Regions from separate parts of the Burkholderia sp. Bp8998 genome, predicted to be linked through region 2. Evidence: predicted binding sites of a transcription regulator. Region 2 holds the regulator's gene; each other region holds the start of a gene.

Region 1 (3,273 bases), on a different contig from region 2:
CGACGGCCGCCATACGTATTTCTGGTCGGATCGCGGCATGGGTTATGCGCTGTCCGGCCGAGGCGACGAACGACGCCTGCGCGAGCTCGCGATCGAAGCCTGCGGCGCGCTCGGCGGCCCGACCGAAGCATGGAAGGGGTGACGCGCGCGGCATCGACAGGGAGCAGAAGATGAACGTGAAGACGGCGAGGGTGGCGATGGTGGTGGCGGTGCTCGCGGCAAACGCCGGGCTCACGCGGGCGGACGGCGATGCCCCGGTGCGCGTGCCGGTCGACGCCGACGGCGTGCAGCGGGTGGCGATCGTTGGCGGCAGCTATTTCTTTCGTCCGAACCACGTGATCGTCCGCGCGCACGTGCCGGTCGAATTGACCGTATCGGCCGAACCGGGTGTCGTGCCGCACAGTTTCAAGATCGACGCGCCGCAGGCCGGCATCGCGGTGCACACCGAACTCGGCACGACGCCGCGCACGTTGCGCTTCACGCCGACGGCGCCCGGGCGCTTCGCCTACTATTGCACGCATCGGCTGCTGTTCCTGCGCAGCCATCGCGAGCGCGGGATGGAGGGCGTGCTCGACGTCGAGGCGGCGCCATGATCGCCGCGTTGCTGGCCGCGAGCCTGATAGGAGCGAGCATGACAGCCGACCCCGTGACCGTCGCGCAGACGCATTTCGACCAGGTCCACTCGTACCGCGCGACGATCCGCTCGTCGGCGCGAAGCGGCGAGCACGCCGAATTCCACTATGCATACCTGAAACCCGGTTTCGTCAGGATGGACTTCGTGTCCCCGCATCACGGCGCGGTGCTCGCGTACGATCCCGGCGCCGGCAAGGTCCGGCTGCGCCCGTTCGGCGAGCATGCGCCGCCCGCGCTGACGCTGTCGCCGTCCAATCCGCTCCTGCGCGACCGCAGCGGCCATCGCGTCGACCGGTCGGACGTCGGCGAGCTGCTGCGCAACGTGCATGCGCTGCAGCAGGGCGGCGCGACGGTGACGGAAGGCGAGGAAACCATCGGCGGCCGCGCCACGCTGCGCGTGTCGGTGACGGGCGCGCCCGCGCACGTGGTCGGTGGCGTGCATCGCTACCGGCTGTGGCTGGACACCCAGGACGGCTTTCCGCTGAAGGTCGTCAGCTTCGGGGACGACGACGGTGCGCCGCTCGAAACGGTGACGCTCGACGACGTCGAAATCGACGTCGCGTTTCCCGCCCGCTTTTTCGCACCCTGATCCCTGATCCCGACTCGTGCCGGAGGCTGCATGGCGGAATACCGGTTTTCGACGACGTGGCGCGTGGACGCGCCGCTCGCGGCGGTGTGGGACGCGATCTACCAGGTCGACCGCTGGCCCGACTGGTGGAAGGCGGCCGTGCGGACCGTCGAGATCGAGCGCGGCGATGCGCGCGGCGTCGGCGCACTGCAGCGATACACGTGGAAAGGCGCGTTGCCGTACCGGCTGACCTTCGACATGCGCGTGCTGCGCGTCGAGCGGCCGCATGTGCTCGAAGGCCGCGCGAGCGGCGCGATCGAAGGCGACGGCTGCTGGTCCTTCGCCGGCGACGGCACGCGCACCGTCGTGCGCTACGACTGGCACATCCGTACGCGCGAGCGCTGGATGAACTGGCTGGCGCCGGTCGCGCGCCCGCTGTTCGTCTGGAATCACGACGTCGTGATGCGCGAAGGCGCGAAAGGTCTCGCGCGTCTGCTCGGCGCGACGGTCGAGACCGACGGCCGGACGTTCCAGCCGGTCGCGGGCTGCCCCGACATGTGACGATCCGGCGCCGGGCTTTTGCGCCCCTGGCGGCGCGCAAGCAGGCTTTTTCACCCGATGCCGGACGTCCGCGGAACTCGGTGCTTACCCCGGGTCAAACCGATGCGATGGTCGGGATTTCCCGCATCGTGCCCGCAGCCGGAGCGCTGGGTTGATGTCTATTTGATTGTTTTTAAAGGGTTTTTCATCTTTCCTCCCCGTTTTCCCGCCGCCTCGTCCCGCGCGAAAAAACCTCTGGCTCCCCTTCTTGAATTTGTCAAAACCCGTCCATATAATTAGCACTCGCTGCACGAGAGTGCTAACAATTCTCTGCCGGGCGACCCGCCGGGCAGATTCCCTAAGCGTTCTTCAATCTCAGTCAAGAGAGGAGTGAATATGAACCTTCGTCCTTTGCACGATCGCGTGATCGTCAAGCGCCTGGATCAGGAAACCAAGACCGCCTCGGGCATCGTGATCCCCGAAGCTGCCGCTGAGAAGCCGGATCAAGGCGAGATCCTCGCGGTCGGCCCGGGCAAGCGCGACGACAAGGGCGCGCCGATCGCGCTCGACGTGAAGGTCGGCGATCGCGTGCTGTTCGGCAAGTACGCTGGCCAGACCGTCAAGGTCGACGGCCAGGAGCTGCTGGTCATGCGCGAAGAAGACATCATGGCCGTGGTCAACGCGAAGTAAGCGTCCACTGACGGTACATATTCCCAAGAATTCAAGGAGTTAGAAGATGGCAGCTAAAGACGTCGTATTCGGCGATTCCGCCCGTTCGAAGATGGTCGAAGGCGTGAACATTCTCGCCAACGCAGTCAAGGTCACGCTGGGTCCGAAGGGCCGCAACGTCGTGCTCGAGCGCAGCTTCGGCGGCCCGACGGTCACCAAGGACGGTGTGTCGGTCGCGAAGGAAATCGAGCTGAAGGACAAGCTCCAGAACATGGGCGCGCAAATGGTCAAGGAAGTAGCTTCCAAGACCAGCGACAACGCAGGCGACGGCACGACGACGGCAACCGTCCTCGCGCAATCGATCGTTCGCGAAGGCATGAAGTACGTCGCATCGGGCATGAACCCGATGGACCTGAAGCGCGGCATCGACAAGGCAGTCGCAGCGGCTGTCGAAGAGCTGAAGAAGATCAGCAAGCCGTGCACGACGAACAAGGAAATCGCACAGGTCGGCTCGATCTCGGCGAACAGCGACACGTCGATCGGCGATCGCATCGCTGAAGCGATGGACAAGGTCGGCAAGGAAGGCGTGATCACCGTCGAAGACGGCAAGTCGCTCGCCGACGAGCTCGACGTCGTCGAAGGCATGCAGTTCGACCGCGGCTACCTGTCGCCGTACTTCATCAACAACCCGGACAAGCAAGTCGCCGTCCTCGACAACCCGTTCGTGCTGCTGCACGACAAGAAGGTGTCGAACATCCGTGATCTGCTGCCGGTGCTCGAGCAAGTCGCGAAGGCTGGCCGTCCGCTGCTGATCATCGCTGAAGACGTCGAAGGCGAAGCGCTCGCAACGCTGGTCGTCAACA
Region 2 (3,273 bases):
CGCGCTTGGTCGGCCGGCCGTGCAGTTCCGCCGCCGGCTCGCGATAGGTGCGGCGCCGTTCCAGTTCGGCGAGCCGCGCGACGCGCCCCGCTTCCGTTTCCTCGTAAAGCGTCTGCGCGATGCTCGCGGGCCCGCGCACGTCGCAAATGCCCAGCACGGCAATGTGCCAGACGACACCATCGATCGCAATCTCGACCTCGTCGCCGACGCGCACGTCCTTCGCCGGCTTGACCGCCGCGCCGTTGATCTTCACGTGGCCCTTGTCGGCCGCGTCGGACGCGAGCGAGCGCGTCTTGAAGAAGCGGGCGGCCCATAGCCATTTGTCGATGCGCAGCTTCGCGCCGGGTTCCGTCGAAATCCTGTAGTTCATCGCGTTCAACTCACCGTTTCGGGCTGCACGACCTTCACCGGCCAGCCCTGCAGATTCTCGGCGACGATCTCGCCCACCGCGCCGATCCACGCGGACGCGCCGTTCAGGCACGGAATCCGGTGGAACGTCTGGCCGCCGCCCGCGATGAACTCGTCGCGCACCTCCATCCCGATCTCCTCGATCGTCTCCAGACAATCGGCCGTAAAACCGGGACAGAACACATCGGCCCGCCGCACGCCGGCCTCGCCGAGCTCGCGCAGTGTCGGCGCCGTGTACGGCTGCAGCCACTCGGCCTTGCCGAAGCGCGACTGGAACGTTACGCGGCATTCGAGCGTCGACAGCCCGAGCACGGCCATCAGCAGCGCGCCCGTCTGCTGGCACTGGTCGTGATAGGGGTCGCCCAGGTCGAGCGTGCGTTTCGGCACGCCGTGAAAACTCAGCACGAGTTTGTCGCCGGCCGCGAAGTCGGGCCGGCCGTGCTGCGCCCAGTACTGGCGCACCTGTTCGGCAAGCGCGTGGATGTAGGCCGGATGGTCGGCATACTGCCGCACCGTGCGCACTTCCGGCTGGTTGCGCATCCGCGCGAGCGCGGCGAACGCGGCATCGAATGCCGTCGCGGTGGTGGACGCCGAGTATTGCGGATACATCGGCATCAGCAGCACGCGCTCGACGCCCGCGCGCTTGAACTGCGCGAGCGCCTGCGCAATGCTCGGGCTGCCGTAGCGCATCGCGTAGTCGACCGTCACCTGATAGCCGTTCGAGGCGAGCAGGTGGCGCACGCCTTCGGTCTGGCGCTCGGTGTATACGCGCAGCGGCGAGCCTTCGGGCATCCAGACGGCCGCGTATTTCTTCGCGGACGCGCGGCCGCGCAGCGGCAGGATCAGCGTGCGCAGCAGCACTTGCCAGACGGCCTGCGGGATTTCGACGACGCGGGGGTCCGACAGGAACTCGGCCAGATAGCGCCGCACCGCGCGCGGCGTCGGGGCGTCGGGCGTGCCGAGATTGATCAGCAGCACGCCGATGCGATGGGCAGCCGCGACGCTCGAAGGCGGCTCAAGATCGAAACGCATGGGCAGGAACGTGCTCGCGGCACGCAGTCGGACGGCCCTCAATTATAGCGGGCCGCCTCGCTCGGGTCGGCTGGCCGTTCGGCCGACTGGTGGCGCGCGCGCCGCCGCGGCACGATGGCGGGACGGTGTCGGTTCAGGTTACTGCTGGCTCAGCGTGAGCGACAGCAGCCGCGCGGTGATGTCGACGATCGGGATCACGCGGTTGTACGCCATGCGGGTCGGGCCGATCACGCCGAGCGTGCCGACGATCTGGCCGTTCACCTCGTAGGGTGCGGTCACGACGCTCATTTCCTCGATCGGCACGAGCGTCGATTCGCCGCCGATGAAGATCTGCACGCCCTGGGCGTGGCTCGACACGTCGAGCAATTGCAGGAGGCCCGTCTTTTGGTCGAACACGTCGAACAGCTTGCGCAGCCGCGCCATGTCGGACGACAGGTCCGCCACTTCGAGCAGGTTGCGCTCGCCGGAAATCAGCACGGTGTCCTCGGTGTCGGGCACCTCGGTGCTGGCCGTCACGGCTGCATGCATCAGCGTGGTCATGTCGCCGCGCAACTGGTCGATCTCGTCGCGCAGGCGGCGGCGCACCTCGTCGAACGACAGCCCGGCGAAATGCGCATTGATGTAGTTGGACGCCTCGGTGAGCTGCGACGGCGAATAGTCGCGCGGCGTCGCGAGCATCCGGTTCTGCACGTCGCCCTCGGGCGTGACGATGATCAGCAGGATCCGCTTGTCCGACAGCCGCATGAACTCGATCTGCTTGAACACGTGGCTGCGGCGCGGCGTCAGCACGACACCCGCGAACTGCGACAGGTTCGACAGCACGCTCGCCGCGGCCGCCACGACCCGCTGCTGCGGCTCGCCGGCCTGCAGCGTGTTCTGTACCTGGCGCGCGACGGCCTCGGCGTCGATCGGCGCCTCGACCGTCAGCATCGTGTCGACGAACAGGCGATAGCCGCGCGGCGTCGGCACGCGGCCGGCCGACGTGTGCGGGCTCGACACGAGGCCGAGCTCCTCCAGGTCGGACATCACGTTGCGGATCGTTGCCGGGCTCAGCTCGAGCCCGGAATAACGGGACAACGTGCGCGAGCCGACCGGCTGACCGTCGGCGATATACCGTTCGATCAGGGTTTTCAGGAGGGTTCGTGCGCGAGGATCTAGCATGGTGGAAAATTTTAGCGCAACCGCGCGACCGCGGCGAGTGGCCGCGGCCACTGTCGCGCGGGCTGACCGATCCGGCCCCGTCCGCGCACAGCCGGTTCTTTTCGTCAACGAGCTATGGTGTAATGCCGGCATGAAAACCGGTAATCAGTTCAACACTGTCGCGCTCGTCGGCCGGAGCAACACGCCCGGCATCGCCGAGCCGCTCGCCACGCTGGCTGGCTGCATCGCGAAGCTCGGCTTCGAGGTCGTGTTCGAAGCCGACACCGCGCGCGAGATCGGCATCTCCGGCTATCCGGCGCTCACCCCGGCGGAAATCGGGGCGCGCGCGGACGTGGCGGTCGTGCTCGGCGGCGACGGCACGATGCTCGGCATCGGCCGCCAGCTCGCGCCGTACAAGACGCCGCTGATCGGGATCAACCACGGGCGGCTCGGCTTCATCACCGACATCGCGGCGGCCGACATGCAGGCGCGCGTCCCGGTGATCCTGTCGGGCAAGTTCGAGCGCGAGGAGCGCTCGCTGCTCGAGGCCCGCATCGTGCGCGACGGCGAACCGATCTACCACGCGCTCGCGTTCAACGACGTCGTCGTGAACCGCAGCGGCTTTTCCGGGATGGTCGAGCTGCGCGCGTCGGTCGACGGCCGGTACATGTACAACCAGCGTTCGGACGGCCT
Region 3 (3,273 bases), on a different contig from region 2:
CCTCGGCCGCAGCTACGACGCGGTGATCCGCGTGAACAGCCAGTCCGGCAAGGGCGGCGCGACGTTCCTGCTCGAACGCGGGATGGGCTTCACGCCGACGCGCCGCGTGCAGATCGAATTCAGCCACGCGGTGCAGACGCTTGCCGATGCGTCGGGCGAGGAAGTGACCGGCGACGCGATCTGCGCGCTGTTCGCCCGCGAATTCTTCGAGACCGACGGCCCGGCCGAGCGCCACGGTGACGGCGCGCGCTGGCAGAACCGCGACGTCGCCGGGCCGCCGCCGGCCGGCGCGACGCCCGAAGACACCGTCCGGCGCGTGGCCGCGGCCTTCGCGACGGCGGCCGGCGCGACGATCGACGTTGCCTCGTGCGAGCACGCGCGCACGACGGACGGCCGGATCGCGGTATCGGTCGGCTGCCGGGTCGGCGATGCGCCGTTGCGGCATGGCGTCGGGGTGCACGACGATGCGGCGAGCGCCGCGCTCGATGCGGTCGTCAGCGCGATCAACCGCTCGGCCTGGCATTGCGCCGACCACCGCGCGGCGGCCTGACCGCCAGGTCTCGATTCAGGGTTCCAACGACAGCGAGCGGTGCGTGACCGCCCGTGCGCCGCGCGATCCGCGCCGCACGGGCCAGCAAAAAGCGGCCCAGGAGGCCGCTTCGGTCGGGACATGAAAACGAGCGCCACGCGCGCTCATGTCTCGGTCGCGCACCGCGTTGCCTGCCACGCGAGCAGGCGCCACCGGCCCTGCTCATGGGTGTGAACGGCGGTATAGGCGATCGGAAACACCAGACCGCCGTTATTCGTTTCCATCTCGATCAACGCGCGCCCGGTGACGACGCAGGTTGCATCACCGACGGGCAGCAGGTCCTGCGACTGGATTTCGATCTGGCGATAGCGGCGGCGGCCGGCGACGATGGCGTCGATGAACTGCTGCTTGGTTTCGCGTTTGCCATTGGTGTGCACGAAGAACACCTTGTCCGACAATTGCGCATCGAGCGCCTCGCCGTCTCCGTCGACCATCGCCCGGAACCGATCGCGCTCGAGTGCGCGAATCGCATCGACCACCTTCGCCATCGCCTGACTCCTCGGCAGCGCGCCCGCCGTGCGCGGACGTGCGGATCAGAAGTTGTACTGCACGTAGAACTGGTGGAAATTTATACCAGGATTCGGCTCTTTGATACCCGCGTTAGACACATGTTGAAAACGATAACCGACCTGATACTGTTGGCGTTCTCCGAACTGCGCGCCGACGCCGACGACGTCCGCGAACTGGAATGACGTCGACAGCGACAGATTGTGCGAGATCGTCGGATGCGTCAGGAACCGGATGCCGGCGCCGGCCTCGATGAACGGGCGGACCTGGCCCGCGCTCTTGATGAAACGGAACATCGGCGTCGCGCCGATCTCCCCGAGGTTGGCGTGGACGTTGCCGCCCGTGTGCCAGTAGCCGACGTTGCCTTCCATCACGAACGCGAAGTGCCAGCCGCCGATTTCCCACCAGTTCCAGCCCGGATCCCACACCACGCCGAGATCGGCCGTGTCGATCCCGTGGCGATCGGAAAATCCGCCGCCGGCCCGGATCCCCCACCGATCCGCGAATGCGGCCCCCGATCCGCCCAGCAGCGACGCCGCCAGCAGCGCATGCAGCGCAAGCCGGCTATGGGGCCGGCGATTCTTCTTATTGTTCATCTGACACTCCAACTTTGCGGGTTGAATGGAGCCTTGCCGCAACGGCCGGCCCGAGCGAACTGAATGGTATGGTAAAGGACTTTTCGGATCGGCATCACGAAGCGAAATTGTTTGCTTCCAAAACTACAAAAATCGAAACCGTCTACCGATTACTATCAGAAACAACGGTTTACGGAACTTCCTTCGGTCAGCCCGGTCGCAAATTAGACTATCGACTCGACATGTTCGATAGAAAATCGGGAACTCGGATGGCCACGCGCCCTCTAAGGAATTAGCACTCGGATTACGGGAGTGCTAAGATGGGCCCCGGAATCTCATCCGAGACCAGGGGTTTGTCCCTGATTCCAAAGGAGTTTTTTAGTGAGCCACGCCCTGACCCTTCCGAACACCCTGAGCCCGACGCCGGCCAAGGCCGAATCGGCAGGCTCGCTGGCGCTCGCAACTCAATCGATGTTGCCGGGCCAGCTTGGCAACATCGACGCGTATATCCAGGCCGTGAACCGGATCCCGCTGCTGAGTGCCGAAGAGGAACGCCAGTACGCGACCGAATTCCGCGACGACAACAACCTCGACTCGGCTCGCCGTCTCGTGCTGTCGCACCTGCGCCTCGTCGTGTCGATCGCGCGCAACTATCTCGGCTACGGCCTGCCACACGGCGACCTGATCCAGGAAGGCAACATCGGCCTGATGAAGGCGGTGAAGCGTTTCGACCCGGCGCAAAACGTGCGCCTGGTGTCGTACGCGATCCACTGGATCAAGGCCGAGATCCACGAGTACATCCTGCGCAACTGGCGGATGGTGAAAGTCGCGACGACGAAGGCGCAGCGCAAGCTGTTCTTCAACCTGCGCAGCCACAAGAAGAGCATGCAGGCGATGACGCCCGAGGAAATCGACGGCCTCGCGCAGGAGCTCAACGTCAAGCGCGAAGACGTGACCGAAATGGAAACGCGTCTGTCGGGCGGCGACATCGCGCTCGAAGGGCAAGTGGAAGACGGCGAGGAGTCGTATGCGCCGATCGCCTACCTGGCCGATTCGCACAACGAGCCGACCGCCGTGCTCGCCGCGCGTCAGCGCGACATGCTGCAGACGGACGGCATCGCGCAGGCGCTCGAGGCGCTCGACGCACGCAGCCGCCGAATCATCGAGGCGCGCTGGCTGAACGTCGACGACGACGGCTCGGGCGGCTCGACGCTGCACGACCTCGCGGCCGAGTTCGGCGTGTCGGCCGAACGCATCCGCCAGATCGAAGCGAGCGCCATGAAGAAGATGCGCACCGCACTCGCCGAATACGCATAAATCCGCGATTTAGAGCGCTTCACCCAAAACCGCTGCCCGACCGGCAGCGGTTTTTTTTCGTCTGTCGTTTCGCCGCGCGCTTCGCTTATTAATCGACCTTATTGATCGGGTATCGGGAGAATTCCGGCCCCTTCCGCATAACCTTGATCTGCCTCAAGTTTCGACACGCGCTTCGCGACGGTCTGCCGCAGCGCAGCACTCGGCATCGGAAAGCCGGCATTTTAAAATTGGCATGTCGGCTTAAAAGGATTAAAACAGCTTAACTGCCGTCATAAATCCGACGTA

Evidence for each region. The regulator HrcA, encoded in region 2, represses chaperone genes, less so after heat shock. The targets are predictions, from matches to a motif close to TTAGCACTCNNNNNNNNNGAGTGCTAA.
Region 1: DIE06_RS30605 (co-chaperone GroES) is a predicted target of HrcA. The motif match lies at 2,038-2,064, and genes of this name have one in related genera.
Region 3: rpoH (RNA polymerase sigma factor RpoH) is a predicted target of HrcA. The motif match lies at 1,964-1,990, and genes of this name have one in related genera.

What each region holds. Positions count from the first base shown of each region.
Region 1 covers NZ_QTQF01000041.1:26,996-30,268, forward strand. The annotation lists gene DIE06_RS30585 (anti-sigma factor family protein) at 1-142, shown strand, start outside; gene DIE06_RS30590 (quinol oxidase) at 171-593, shown strand; gene DIE06_RS30595 (DUF1571 domain-containing protein) at 590-1,222, shown strand; gene DIE06_RS30600 (SRPBCC family protein) at 1,253-1,762, shown strand; gene DIE06_RS30605 (co-chaperone GroES) at 2,138-2,431, shown strand; gene groL (chaperonin GroEL) at 2,478-3,273, shown strand, end outside.
Region 2 covers NZ_QTQF01000016.1:69,446-72,718, forward strand. The annotation lists gene DIE06_RS17540 (RNA-binding S4 domain-containing protein) at 1-370, opposite strand, end outside; gene hemH (ferrochelatase) at 376-1,440, opposite strand; gene hrcA (heat-inducible transcriptional repressor HrcA) at 1,579-2,601, opposite strand; gene DIE06_RS17555 (NAD kinase) at 2,732-3,273, shown strand, end outside.
Region 3 covers NZ_QTQF01000018.1:105,655-108,927, reverse strand. The annotation lists gene leuA (2-isopropylmalate synthase) at 1-550, shown strand, start outside; gene DIE06_RS19260 (nuclear transport factor 2 family protein) at 694-1,077, opposite strand; gene DIE06_RS19255 (acyloxyacyl hydrolase) at 1,123-1,692, opposite strand; gene rpoH (RNA polymerase sigma factor RpoH) at 2,053-2,988, shown strand.